4 regions of the uncultured Rummeliibacillus sp. genome follow, and region 1 is predicted to be linked to each of the others. Evidence: riboswitches for the same ligand, from Rfam matches in the RefSeq annotation. Region 1 holds a riboswitch; each other region holds the start of a gene.
The links. A riboswitch is a leader RNA that binds a small molecule or an ion and turns the genes downstream of it on or off. The one in region 1 is predicted to bind S-adenosylmethionine.
Positions count from the first base shown of each region.

Region 2: another riboswitch for S-adenosylmethionine. It lies ahead of Q0977_RS05550 (O-acetylhomoserine aminocarboxypropyltransferase/cysteine synthase family protein); the one in region 1 lies ahead of Q0977_RS12840 (bifunctional homocysteine S-methyltransferase/methylenetetrahydrofolate reductase).
Region 3: another riboswitch for S-adenosylmethionine. It lies ahead of Q0977_RS15955 (methionine biosynthesis PLP-dependent protein); the one in region 1 lies ahead of Q0977_RS12840 (bifunctional homocysteine S-methyltransferase/methylenetetrahydrofolate reductase).
Region 4: another riboswitch for S-adenosylmethionine. It lies ahead of metK (methionine adenosyltransferase); the one in region 1 lies ahead of Q0977_RS12840 (bifunctional homocysteine S-methyltransferase/methylenetetrahydrofolate reductase).

Region 1 covers NZ_CAKQBI010000021.1:26,725-30,161, forward strand. The annotation lists gene Q0977_RS12830 (protoporphyrinogen oxidase) at 1-773, shown strand, start outside; gene Q0977_RS12835 (class A sortase) at 888-1,547, shown strand; SAM riboswitch class I at 1,702-1,800, shown strand; gene Q0977_RS12840 (bifunctional homocysteine S-methyltransferase/methylenetetrahydrofolate reductase) at 1,959-3,437, shown strand, end outside.
Region 2 covers NZ_CAKQBI010000006.1:29,046-32,482, reverse strand. The annotation lists gene Q0977_RS05555 (homoserine dehydrogenase) at 1-407, opposite strand, end outside; gene Q0977_RS05550 (O-acetylhomoserine aminocarboxypropyltransferase/cysteine synthase family protein) at 749-2,044, opposite strand; SAM riboswitch class I at 2,180-2,295, opposite strand; gene Q0977_RS05545 (DASS family sodium-coupled anion symporter) at 2,583-3,437, shown strand, end outside.
Region 3 covers NZ_CAKQBI010000037.1:7,980-11,416, reverse strand. The annotation lists gene Q0977_RS15960 (aminotransferase class V-fold PLP-dependent enzyme) at 1-941, opposite strand, end outside; gene Q0977_RS15955 (methionine biosynthesis PLP-dependent protein) at 925-2,058, opposite strand; SAM riboswitch class I at 2,129-2,229, opposite strand; gene Q0977_RS15950 (SH3 domain-containing protein) at 2,355-3,152, opposite strand; gene Q0977_RS15945 (YozE family protein) at 3,410-3,437, shown strand, end outside.
Region 4 covers NZ_CAKQBI010000002.1:199,597-203,033, reverse strand. The annotation lists gene pckA (phosphoenolpyruvate carboxykinase (ATP)) at 1-904, opposite strand, end outside; SAM riboswitch class I at 1,105-1,220, shown strand; gene metK (methionine adenosyltransferase) at 1,490-2,695, shown strand; gene Q0977_RS02595 (S16 family serine protease) at 2,750-3,379, opposite strand.

The DNA of each region.
Region 1 (3,437 bases):
CAAACCGTGAGCAATTCCAAAAGTCATCAGACAAAAAGTTTATCTCTTTTAAAAATGGACTTTCACAATTGATTGATCGCTTAGAAGAAACGTTAACAGATGTAGAAATTATAAAAGGTCTAGCAACGACGAATATTACAAAAAGTGATGACCGATATATATGTTCGTTTGATAAACATGAAAATATTATCGCCGACTATATTGTATTAGCAACCCCACATGCAGTAACGAGTAAGATATTAAAAGACAAAAGAATTGATGAAGAACTAAATACCATTCATAATGCTTCTATTATTACCATTTATGTAGGATTTAATATTCCTGATGAAAAGCTACCAGCTGATGGTACGGGCTATATAGTATCAAAAAATAGTGATGTAAAATGCAATGCTTGTACTTGGACAAGTCGCAAGTGGAACCATACATCTAAATCGGGTAATTTACTTGTCCGTCTATTTTATAAAAGCTCAAATCCTATATTCAATAAGCTCAAACATTTAAACGAAGAAGAGTTAACTGCAATAGCATTGGAAGATATTAAGAAATCATTAAAATTAGATAGCGAACCAGCTGTTGTAAATGTGACAAAATGGAATGATTTAATGCCTGTCTATGGTATGGGACATGCAGAAACGGTAAAATCATTGACTACCCAATTAGAAGAAAAATATCCACATGTTATTTTAGCAGGATGCTCATATTATGGAGTAGGCATTGGAAATTGCATTAAAAACGGACAAGACACAGCAGAAAAAATTATCCAATCAATTTAATAATTCTAAGTTTCTATGACCAAGAGCTAATCTCTCTCTTGGTCTTTTTTTATTGTAATATTGGAACTCACTATGTAACATGGAAAGATAAGAAAAAAGAAAGAGGTTTATAAAATGATGAGAAAGTTGAGTTTAGTGCTCGGTATTTTATTACTCTTTACGGGATTAGTATTGACCTTTCAAAAACCAATAATGGTATTGTTGGTAGATAACATGTCTAAGGAAACAATCCAAAAGACCAATATTGAAAAAGCAAAGACAACACCACAGGCAACTTTCGATTTTGCAAAGGTGGAAAATATTCGTTTACAAGATGTACTTGATGCCCAAACGAAAAAGAAAGATGTACATGCAATTGGAGCAATTAGTGTACCGGATGTTCATATGCAATTACCAATCGTCTATGGAATTTCAAATATTAATTTAACGGTTGGTGCAGGAACGATGAAACAAGATCAAGTTATGGGACAAGGAAATTACTCTTTAGCTGGGCATAATATGAATAATGGTAAAACCTTATTTAGCCCATTAACAAAAGCACAAGAAGGTATGAAAGTTTATATTACAGATTTCAGAAATATATACGAATATCAAATTTCTGATATGTTTATCGTCAAGCCAACACAAGTAGAAGTGATTCAAGATCAAGGAGATGAAAAGCTAATCACACTTGTCACCTGTAACTATAATGGTGAAAAACGTATGATTATTCGCGGAAAACTCATTAAGAAAGAAACATATACTGATGATACGAGCTATTTTAAGTTAAAATAAATTTTTATAGCTTACTAAAAGTCTTTCCTTTTACAACCGTAAAATGAGTTGCAATTATAAAAAATACAAATGTAACTCATTTTTTCATATGTCCTTGACGAAAAGTATATTAAGGAGTATGATTCTTTTAATTATTCTAAAAATTAAATATTATTTCTTATCAAGAGAAGCTGAGGGACTGGCCCTATGAAGCTTCAGCAACCAGCCAATTGGTCAGGTGCTAATTCCAGTGGAGTAATCCTGTAGATAAGAAGGAGCAATCAATATGCATTCTAAAACCTTCTTATTTTTTGTTAAGAAGGTTTTTTATTTTAAATTTGATGAAATTCCCACATCGATTTTTCTCACAAGCTCAATGTGGAAAATAATACCGAGTGGTAGGACTACGGTGGAAAAGAAAGGAAGGACAGTATGGGACTTTTAGAAAAACTTCAATCGCAAGTTTTAACTGCAGATGGTGCAATGGGAACATTATTATATTCGTATGGAATCGACTATTGTTATGAGGAATTAAATGTTAAAAAGCCAGAAGTTATTGAGAATATCCATCAACAATATATCGATGCAGGTGCAGACATTATTCAAACGAATACTTATACAGCAAACGCTATTAAATTAGAACGATATGGTCTTGAAAATTCTGTGAAAGCCATAAATGAGAGTGCCATTCAGATTGCAAAAAAAGTTGCTTCAAAAGGGGAACAGTTTGTTTTAGGGACAATCGGTGGTATTCGGGGTATTCGAAAAAGTGATGCGACTTTAGACGAAATCATTCGGTCGTTGGATGAACAGGCAGGAATTCTACTAGCTGGTAATCCGGATGGACTTTTGCTTGAAACTTATTATGATTTTGATGAATTAAAGGCAGCAGTAAAGCATTTGCGCAGAATCACTGATGTTCCAATAATTTCGCAAGTATCGATGCATGAACCAGGTATTTTGCAAAATGGTTTACGATTAAATGATGCTCTTCACCAATTAGAAGCAATCGGCGCTGATATCGTAGGCGTTAACTGTCGCTTAGGTCCACACCATACTATCCAAGCCTTTGAAGATGTAGAACTCCCATCAAAAGCCTTTCTTTCGGCTTATCCTAACGCAAGCCTTTTAGATGTTGAAGATGGCAAAATAGTTTATGAATCTGAGGCAGAATACTTTGGCAGATCCGCAGTATTGCTAAGAGATCAGGGAGTAAGGTTGATTGGTGGATGTTGCGGAACAACACCAAAACATATAGAAGCGGTCAAACACCGTTTGGCAGATCTACCACCAATTCAGCATAAAGTAGTTAAGCATAAAGAAGTCATATTGATTAAAGAAGCTACAAAAGAAAGTTATAAGCCACTTCATGAGAAGGCGAAAAAGGAACGTTCTATTATAGTGGAACTTGATACACCAAGGCATTTGGAAATCGAAAAGTTTATAGAAGGTTCCAAGGCTTTATATGAAGCTGGAGCTGATGCTGTGACCATGGCAGATAATTCACTTGCCTCACCGCGAATTAGTAATATGGCGATGGGATCAATATTAAAGCTAAATAATAATATTCGCCCTCTTGCCCATATAACCTGTCGTGATCGGAATTTAATCGGTTTGCAATCACATTTAATGGGGTTAAATGCGTTGGGCATTCATGATATTTTAGCGGTTACAGGCGACCCATCCAAAGTAGGGGATTTTCCAGGCGCAACAAGTGTATATGATGTCTCTAGTATTGAACTTCTCCAACTTATAAAAAAATTGAATGAAGGTATTTCATTTTCTGGAAAGCCACTCCGGAAAAAAGCGAATTTTTCAGTAGCTGCAGCATTCAATCCTAATGTACGTGTAGTAGAGCGTGCAGTTGGTCGGTTAGAGAAAAAAATCGAAGCGGGTGCAGATTATTTCATC
Region 2 (3,437 bases), on a different contig from region 1:
GGTACTCCACCAGCTACAGTCGCTTCATAACCAACTTGAACGCCGTATTTTTTCGCTTTCTCTTGTAAAGCTAAACCGTATTTAGAAAACATTACTTTGTTCGCAGTAATAATATTGCATCCTTTTTCAATCGCCTTTGATAAATATCTATAAGCTGGCTCTTCTCCAACAATTGCCTCAAAAACCACTTCTAAATCTGGAATTGCTAAGATATCCTCAAATTTATCTGTTAATAATTCTTTTGGAGCATGTGAACGCGGCTTATTCACATTACTTACAAGAATTTTAACAATCTCAATATCTACTCCTAAAGTATCTTTGAATTGCTTTCGTTTTTCATTTACTATACGAAAAATACCTTGACCAACTGTACCGAAACCAAGAATCGCTACCTTCACTGTTGTCATATCATTCGCCTCCAAATTTCTCTTCTTTATATTGTGAAATACATATGTTCACTTCATACGCATTCAATTTGTGATTTATCTATCATTAACATGTGACCTATACATGTAAAGAAATCTTTAAATACTGAACTTAAAGTTGATTTTAGCTCACATACGGACAGATTACAAGAAAAATCTTTCTGAGAAGGACAATTGTTTTTTCTGAGAGGTCATGAAAACCGCTTACATCATTGATTTTATCGAATTTTTAGATTATTTTTAAAAAGCCAATTTATATAAGAGAAAAAGAGTGAACGTGTTTAACGCATCACTCTTTAAACTTTTGCTTCCCGAATCCAGTTTTATTTTGCCTCTTCAGGTTTACCGACTTTCGCAAATGCGGCCTCTAGTGCTTCTATTATATCTTCCGCAGCTTCTAAACCAATTGACAGACGAACTAATTCTTCCGGAACACCAGATTTTTTCAATTCTTCTGGACTTAATTGTTGGTGTGTTGTAGAAGCAGGATGAATGATTAGAGAACGAGCATCCCCAACATTCGCCACGTGGCAGAATAATTCAATGTTATCAATAAGCTGACGACCAGCACTTCGTCCACCTTTAATACCAAAAGTAAGGACAGATCCAAAACCATTTTTCAAGTATTTTTTAGCATTTGCAGCAAATTCGCTATCATCAAATCCATTGTAATGCACCCATTCTACTTGGTCATTTTGACGAAGATATTCTGCCACTTTTCTTGCATTTTCATTATGATATGGAACTCTTAAATGTAAAGTTTCTAATCCTTGGAGTAAATTAAACGCAGCGTCAGGGCTAAGTGTTGGTCCAAAATCTCGTAATAATTGAACGCGTAAACGAGTTGCAAATGCTGCATTTGCTGTATCAACACCGTAACGTAAACCATGATAAGATTCATCTGGCTCTGTATAATCAGGGAATTTACCACGTGTCCAATCAAATTTACCGGCATCTACTACTACCCCAGCAATAGTTGTACCATGACCGCCTATCCATTTTGTTGCAGAGTGAACAACAACATCTGCACCAAATTCAATTGGATTGCAACCTACAGGTGAAGCAAATGTATTATCAATGATTAATGGAATTTCATGTTTGTGTGCAATTTTTGCTAATGCTTCAATATCTACGATTGAAAGACTTGGGTTTCCAATGGTTTCAGCATAGATAGCTTTTGTATTATCTTGAATAGCTGCTTCAAACTCATCATTATTTTTTTCGTTGACAAATGTTGTTGTAATACCATAACGAGGTAACGTGTTCGCAAATAGATTATAAGTTCCTCCATAAATACTAGATGCGGATACAATATGATCACCTGCACGTGCGATGTTCAATATTGAAAATGCGATAGCTGCCATCCCTGAAGATAAAGCAACTGCTGCTGTACCTCCCTCAAGTAATGCAATTCGTTTTTCAAATACATCTACAGTAGGGTTCATAATACGAGAATAGATATTGCCTGGTTCTTCTAATGCAAATAATTTACGTGCATGTTCAGAATCTTTGAATTTATATGCAGTTGTTCGGTATACAGGTACTGCAATAGCTCCTGTTGTTGGATCTGGTGTTTGACCACCATGAACTGCTAAAGTCTCTTTACGTAATTCTGTCATTTTAAATTCCTCCTAAAAATTTTTTAGATGGAAAACGGAGGTGTGTTAAAGGGTTTTTATAAAGTCATTATTCCAATGCTTATAAAAAATAAAAACCCTTCTTCACGTAAGAAGAGGGTTGATTAGCATTTCCTCCCCTTATCTTTCAGACTCGCTTAGAATCTGTAGGAATTAGCACCGTAGCAAGTATTCATAAACTTACTGGTTGCTGGGCATCGCAGGGCCTATCCCTCCGCCGCTCTTGATAAAGGTTATTTTTTTATTCCATCTTGTTGAGGTAAGTATAGAAGATAAATAGAATAAAAGTCAACAACTTTCTGAATAATTAATCATTTTGAAAGGGATTTATTTCTTGTATTATATTTTTTGTAAGAATCACTAGTACAATATTTTCCTATCTTTTTAATCTTACTTCATAAGATAAACGTGTACTTTACAAATAAAGTATTTCATAAATTTTCCTTTTTTCGACATATATATGCACATTATATCAATAAGCACAGCCTTATAATGGAGATAAAGGAAAGGAATGATAATTATGGAGGAAGTTAAAAAGAAAAAGAATTTAAAACCTCTATGGATAGGACTTGCTTTTGCTGTATTAATAATCATGACATTTTGGCCAAACAGCGGAAATTTACCCGTAGCTGGTCAAAGGAGTTTAGCAATTCTTGGATTTGCCGTTATTTTATGGGTTACAGAAGCTGTTTCTTATCCAGTAAGTGCAGCCATGATTATAGCAATTACTGGAATATCAATCGGATTAGCACCCACTCTTGAAGATCCTTCACTAGAGTATGGTACAGCTAATGCTTTGAAAATGGCTTTAGGTGGTTTTAGCAATTCTGCCGTCGCATTAGTGGCTGCTGCTCTTTTCTTAGCTGCTGCCATGCAAGCAACAAATTTACATAAGCGACTTGCCTTATGGATTTTATCCCTGGTCGGTACAAAAACTAAAAATATCGTATTTGGAGCAATCATCGTTTCGATTATATTAGCATTTTTCGTACCAAGTGCCACAGCTCGGGCAGGAGCAGTTGTGCCCATCTTACTAGGTATGGTCGCTGCATTCGGCCTACCAAAAGATAGTAAACTAGCTGCATTATTAGTCATAACTTCTGTACAAGCTGTATCTATTTGGAATGTTGGCATTAAGACAGCTGCTGCGCAAAATATGGTCGCATTGAGTTTTATCAATAAAGAATTTAATACGGATATTTCCTGGAGCCAATGGTTTATATACGCAGCACCATTCTCAATTATTATGTCCATCGTGCTATTCTTTGTAATGATTAATCTGATTAAACCTGAAACTCAAAAAATTGAAGGCGGCAAAGAATTGATTGAATCCCAGTTAAAAGAACTAGGACCTGTCAAATCCGCTGAAATTCGT
Region 3 (3,437 bases), on a different contig from region 1:
AGCTCACGATTTGGTAATGTGAATGATAATACAGCACCAGCGTTTGATGCTTGGTTCGCATGGATTTCATAACCTGGATGATTCTTTAATCCAGGGTAGTGAACTTCTTTAACCAATTCATGGTGTTCGAGGTAAGAGGCAATCTTTATCGCCGATTGTGATGATTGTGATAAGCGAGCATTTAATGTTTTAATACCTTGTATCAATGAAAATGAATCTTGTGCCCCTAAAATAGCACCCATCGAATTTTGCATAAAGTAAATTTGTTTTCCAAGTTCTTCGTCTTTTGTGACGGCAAGACCAGCAATAATATCACTATGGCCGCCTAAAAATTTCGTAGCACTATGTAATACTACATCAACGCCTAGTTCAAGCGGACGTTGGTAAAGTGGTGTCATAAAGGTATTGTCGACAAAAGTTAACAAATTATGTTTTTTAGCAATGGAAACAATACCACGAATATCAGTAATACCTAGAAGTGGATTCGCGGGAGTTTCAGCATATAAAATCTTTGTATTTGGTTGGATGGCAGCTTCTACTTCTTGCAAGTTCGTAAAATCTGCGAAAGAATGTGAAATACCGTATTTTGTTAAAACCTGTGTAACAAAACGATAAGTTCCACCATATACTTCGCTTGTAATGACAATATGATCACCTGTATTTAGAGTAAGTAGGGCAGAAGCAATTGCTGCAATGCCTGATGAAAAGGCAAATCCTCTTGAACCTCCTTCAAGTTCAGCAATTGTTTTTTCTAATGCATCACGAGTAGGGTTTCCAGAGCGACTGTAGTCGTAGGGACCGAAAGAATCAAAATGTTCTTGGTCAAAAGTAGATGAAAGATAGATTGGTACATTCACAGCACCTGTCTTTTGTTCGTAATCGCCTCTAGTAGAAGCAGTTATTAGACTAGTTTCGATAGATTGTTTATTTTGTTGACTCATGGAAAGACACCTCTTTATTGATAGTAGTAAAAACTTGTTGGAGATCTTCTATTAAATCTTCGGCTTCTTCTATTCCTACTGAAAAACGTAACAATGAGTTGTCAACACCACGTGCAGTTCGTTCTTCTTCAGGTATATCAGCATGTGTTTGAGTAGCCGGGTAGGTGATAAAACTTTCAACGCCTCCTAAACTTTCAGCAAATGCGATAAGTTTTAAATTTTGAAGAAATGCTGGTACCAATTTGGAATGCTGTAATCGGAAAGAAATCATGCCACCTAATCCAGTGTAAAGAACCTCTTTTACGGATGGTTCTTTACTTAAATAGTCAACAATTTTTCGTGCATTTTCTGTATGTTGTTTCATGCGAACATGTAAAGTTTTTAGACCGCGGAGTAAAAGCCAACTGTCAATCGGGGCTAATGTTGCACCTGAAGCATTATGGTTATGAAGAAGTTTTTCACACAAGTCTTCTCCTTTTGCCACGACCAGACCTGCAAGAACATCATTATGTCCTCCAATATACTTAGTAGCACTATGAATAACAATATCTGCGCCAAGTTCAATTGGACGTTGATAATACGGAGTCAAAAAAGTATTATCAACAATCAGTAAAAGTTGATTTTTTTTCGCTAACTTTGCAAATAGTTCAATATTGATTTCTTGCATTAATGGATTTGTTGGTGATTCTATAAAAAGTGCTTTTGTATGTTCATTTATAATTGCTTCGACTTCTGCGATAGATTGGAAAGGTGTGAAATGAGCGTGAATACCATATTGGTTTTCGTATTGACGAGCAAGTCGATATGTACCTCCGTAAATGTCATCTGAATAGATTATTTCGTCTCCTGATTTGAAAAGGGATAAAACTAATTGGATTGCAGCCATCCCGCTACTACAGGCAAAACCTGCATCTCCACTTTCTAAAGCGGCAATTCCTTCCTCTAAAACAGCCCGAGTTGGATTTTTTGTACGCGTATAATCATAGCCTGTCGATTGGCCGAGTCCTGCATGTCGATATGCGGTAGAAAGATAAATAGGTGTATTAATCGCACCAGTCCGAGGATCTGTTTCTGTTCCGATTTGCGCTAAACGAGTCGAAATATGTTTTTTTGTCATGTTCATCATCCTTTTCTAAAAAAATAAAAGGCCCTCAGAAGAAGAGGACCTTGTACTTAAAAAGTCAATCTTCTTATCTGCTAGAAATACATCTACTGGAATTAGCACCTTACCAAATTGGTGGTTGCTGAGATTTCACAGGGCCAGTCCCTCCATCTCTCTCGATAAGAAATTTACATTAAATTGTTAGAAAAATTTTAATTAATGAAATAGTAACACTTTATGAAATACTATGCAATAGCATAATGAAAGAAAAAGCCCCCTAAATTATTTCAGGGAGCTCTTTAATCGTTCAATTATTTTGTTTCAATTTTTGTGATTTCAAAAGTGACTTTTTTGTTTTTCACAGTTTTAATTGCGCCAGCATTTGGGGCGTAATATGTGATTGAACCGTCTGCAGCTTTAATACCGACAACTGATTTAAATGTACCTGCTTTTACTTTAAAAGTGTTTGAAATAGATACGATTTTGTAATTTTTTTTGTTTGCTTTAAATACTTGTCCCTTTGTAAAAGGGTAAACGATTTGACGAATAGTACCTGTTTTAAATTTGTAATCTAAACCTTTAGAAGATTCTTTTACTAAAAATGATTGTTTATTGTTACCTGTTTTTTTGTACCAGTAAGTCCAACCTGTTGAATTGCGTTTGCCAGTTGAATATAGTTTTCCGTCTTTGCCATTTTCAACATAGTAGTAAGTATTTGTTACTACGGGGCGATAAGTTGTTTTTTTACTATTTGAAGTACTCGTACTTTTTTTAGTTGTAGTTTTTTTAGTAGTTGTAGTTTTTGTAGCTGTTGTTTTCTTGCTTGTATTTTTGCTAAATGATAAGTAAGAAGCATATACATAAGCTGTTTTTTTGTTGAATTTAATTTTTGCCCAGCCTGTTTTTGATTTACTATATACGACTACTTTAGTACCTTTCCAAAGTGTTCCAACTTTTTTGGCATTAGCTGAAGGTTCAGCGTGAACGTATACGCTATTTGCTACTTTTGCGTTCATTGTTTTTGGTGTTGCTGCGTCACTGTTTGCTGTAAAAGTAAATAAAGTCCCAAACATGACTATGAAAGATAGTAAGCTTTTTACTATTTTCATTTGAATCATCTCCTCATATATACCAATAATCTAGGTAGAGATGCGGTAATCTTTATTGATAATATTTTCGCATCCGAGTTATAGAACGAAGATGAAATGGGAAGGTTGCCATTATCATGAAAAAAGTAAGAAAATGTTTTCCAGGTAGAGAAGAAATTAGATAAGTTACAATTAGAGTTTTAATATAGTTTCCAAAGATAAGTAATTTTCGTGTAAAATGAATGTAAGTTATAATGAAATAAAGGCAGGAAGTCCAAATGAAACCATCATTTTATCATTTCGTAT
Region 4 (3,437 bases), on a different contig from region 1:
AATCTACGATAACATTTTCAAGCACTGTACCAAATGTAATAGCGTTATAAATTTCTGGTTCTTTTTCAGCTGAAAGGTTGATTGTTTTTGCATAGCAACCACCTTCAATATTGAACACGCCGTTATCAGACCAACCATGTTCATCGTCACCGATTAGTTTACGATTACCATCTGCAGATAACGTTGTTTTACCAGTACCTGATAAACCAAAGAATAGAGCAACGTCTCCTTGTTCACCTACATTGGCAGAACAGTGCATTGGTAGGATTCCGTTTTGTGGTAATAAGTAATTCATAATACCGAAGATAGATTTTTTCATTTCTCCAGCATATTCAGTGCCGCCGATTAAAATAATACGTTTTTCTAAAGATACGATGATGAAAGTTTCTGAAGTTGTACCATCCACTTTTGGATCCGCTTTAAAAGTAGGCGCGGATAAAATAGTGAAATCAGCTTCATGTGTATTTAGTTCTTCATCAGTAGGGCGGATGAATAATTGGTGAGCAAATAGATTATGCCAAGCGTATTCATTAACAACGCGGATTGCTAAGCGAGAATCTTTGTCTGCACCTGCAAAGCCTTTAAACACAAAAACTTCTTCTTTTTGTTTTAAATAGTTAACAACTTTGTTATATAATGAATCAAACACTTCTGCAGAAATTGGTTGGTTAATTTTACCCCAATCAATTTGATCTTTAGAAGATTCTTCGACTACCATAAATTTATCTTTAGGTGAACGTCCTGTATACTTGCCTGTTACTGCACGAACAGCGCCATCAACTGTTAAGATTGCTTCACCGCGGGAAGTTGCTTTTTCCACTAATTGTGGGACTGAAAGTTGTACTGAAATGTTATTTCCTTGTAATAAACCCTTCAGTTCATTCGCAATTTCTACTGAATTCATCTTTGTTCGTACCTTCCTTTTTATGTTATTACCCTTAAATGGGTTTCTTTTCTTCATCTCGAGAATTAGTATAACACATTGAAACGAATAGTCTATACTAATTGGAAATTAATTTTTATGAATTTGATTTTTTTATTACTATAAGAAAATAAGTTTGACTTTCATAGTAATATCACTTAGTATATGCATTAGAACGGATACTCTTATCCCGAGCTGGTGGAGGGTCAGGCCCTATGAAGCCCGGCAACCTGCATTATCTTTCACGTGATGCGTTGGTGCTAATCTGATGCAAGGAAGATTCCTTGAACGATAAGAGTGAAAGGTGCTTACGAAACATATCCTTTCCTCATTGATTTTCGATGAGTGAAAGGTTTTTTTTTTCAAAAAATAGAAGCAAATCTGATTTGTTTCATTATTATATGCGATTTGTTGCATTCTATTTATATTATGTACTGGCACTTTCTATATCCTCGTGTTAAAAAAGCAGCTTATAGCTGGCTTGACGTTTAGAACATAAACGGACATGGGTAATGAGTACCGTATCTTTTTTTCGAGAGGATCTCGTTGATAATAGGAGGAAACCAAATGACAAACAGAAGATTATTTACTTCAGAAAGCGTAACAGAAGGACATCCAGATAAAATTTGTGACCAAATTTCAGATGCAATTTTGGATGCTGTTTTAGCAAAAGATCCAAATGCACGTGTAGCATGTGAAACAACGGTTACAACAGGTCTAGTACTTGTAACAGGTGAGTTAACAACTACTACGTATGTAGATATGAAAGGTATTGTTCGCGATACAGTAGCGGAAATTGGCTACACTCGTGGTAAATACGGTTTTGATGCAGAAAACCTAGCAGTACTTGTTGCTGTAGGTGAACAATCACCTGATATCGCACAAGGTGTTGACAAAGCATTAGAAGCACGTGAAGGATCTATGACAGATGCAGACATTGAAGCAATTGGTGCAGGGGACCAAGGTTTAATGTTCGGCTATGCTTGCAACGAAACACCTGAGTTAATGCCACTTCCAATTAGTTTGGCACACAAATTAGCACGTCGTTTAACAGAAGTTCGTAAATCAGGTCAATTAGATTACTTACGTCCAGATGGTAAAACACAAGTAACTATCGAATATGATGAAAATAACCATCCAGTAAGAGTGGACACAATTGTTATTTCCACTCAACACGATGAAGAAGTAACTTTAGAACAAATTAAAAAAGATTTAAAATCAGAAGTTATTGCTAAAGTTGTACCAGCAGAACTTCTAGATGACAAAACAAAATACTTTATCAATCCAACAGGCCGTTTCGTAATTGGTGGTCCTAAAGGTGATGCAGGTCTTACTGGCCGTAAAATTATCGTTGATACTTATGGCGGCTATGCTCGTCATGGTGGCGGTGCTTTCTCTGGTAAAGATGCTACAAAAGTTGACCGTTCTGGTGCATATGCAGCTCGTTATGTTGCAAAAAATATTGTTGCCGCAGGTCTTGCAGAACGTGCAGAAGTACAACTTGCATATGCAATCGGCGTTGCACAACCAGTATCTATCGCAATCGATACTTTTGGTACTGGGAAAGTTAAAGAAAGTGATTTAGTTGAAGCGGTTCGAGAATTCTTTGACTTGCGTCCAGCAGGAATTATTAAAATGCTAGACTTACGTCGCCCAATTTACAAACAAACAGCAGCTTACGGACACTTCGGTCGTACAGATTTGAATGTTCCTTGGGAAAATACAGACAAAGTATCTGCATTAAAAGCAAAATTTGCTGATTCTTTAAAATAACAGTGAAGTATTTACACAAAAATAAAAAGTCGTTCACAAAAAGTGAACGACTTTTTATTTTTGATTAATCTTTTCAATAACCTCAATGGCTTCATCAATTGTTGCTACATCAAAAATTTGAATATTACTGTTAATCTCCTTTCGAAATTTATTAGCTTCTTCTTTATTCCCACTAGGGATAATTAGATAAGAAATACCTGAAATACTAGCGATTTGGATTTTCTCTTTTAACATGCCAATTGTCTTTACGTTACCATTTTTGTCGATTGCTCCCGTTATAGCAATAGGGTGTTCGTTTTGTAAACCTTCATTTTTAACTTTTCCAGACAATACAAGTGCCAAACCTCCGCTATCTCCACCGATACGTTCTCTATTTAGAAAGGCATCTATTTTTTTCTCTGTCTTTTGATCGGTTTGCTCTAAATAGTAACTAACATTTTTCTTCATTTGTTCAGTAGTGTCTTCTTTAAGATGAAGCCAGCTTAAAAGTTGTCTATTTTTACTAGCATAGCGATCTTTATTATCACCTTCAACGATAGCAAGTGGCTTGACATGTTGTCTTTCTAAGATTTTCGAAACATCTAATTTATTTTTTGTTAAAGAGAATTCTACACTATTCACACCAAGTAAATAGATATTAGTCCCTTCGATAATTTCCTCAGGTGGCTGATAAAGAAGTGCCACATGTGTTGTAGCATCATAAAAAATTAGCGGAAGCTCATAACAAAATAATATAAAAAGT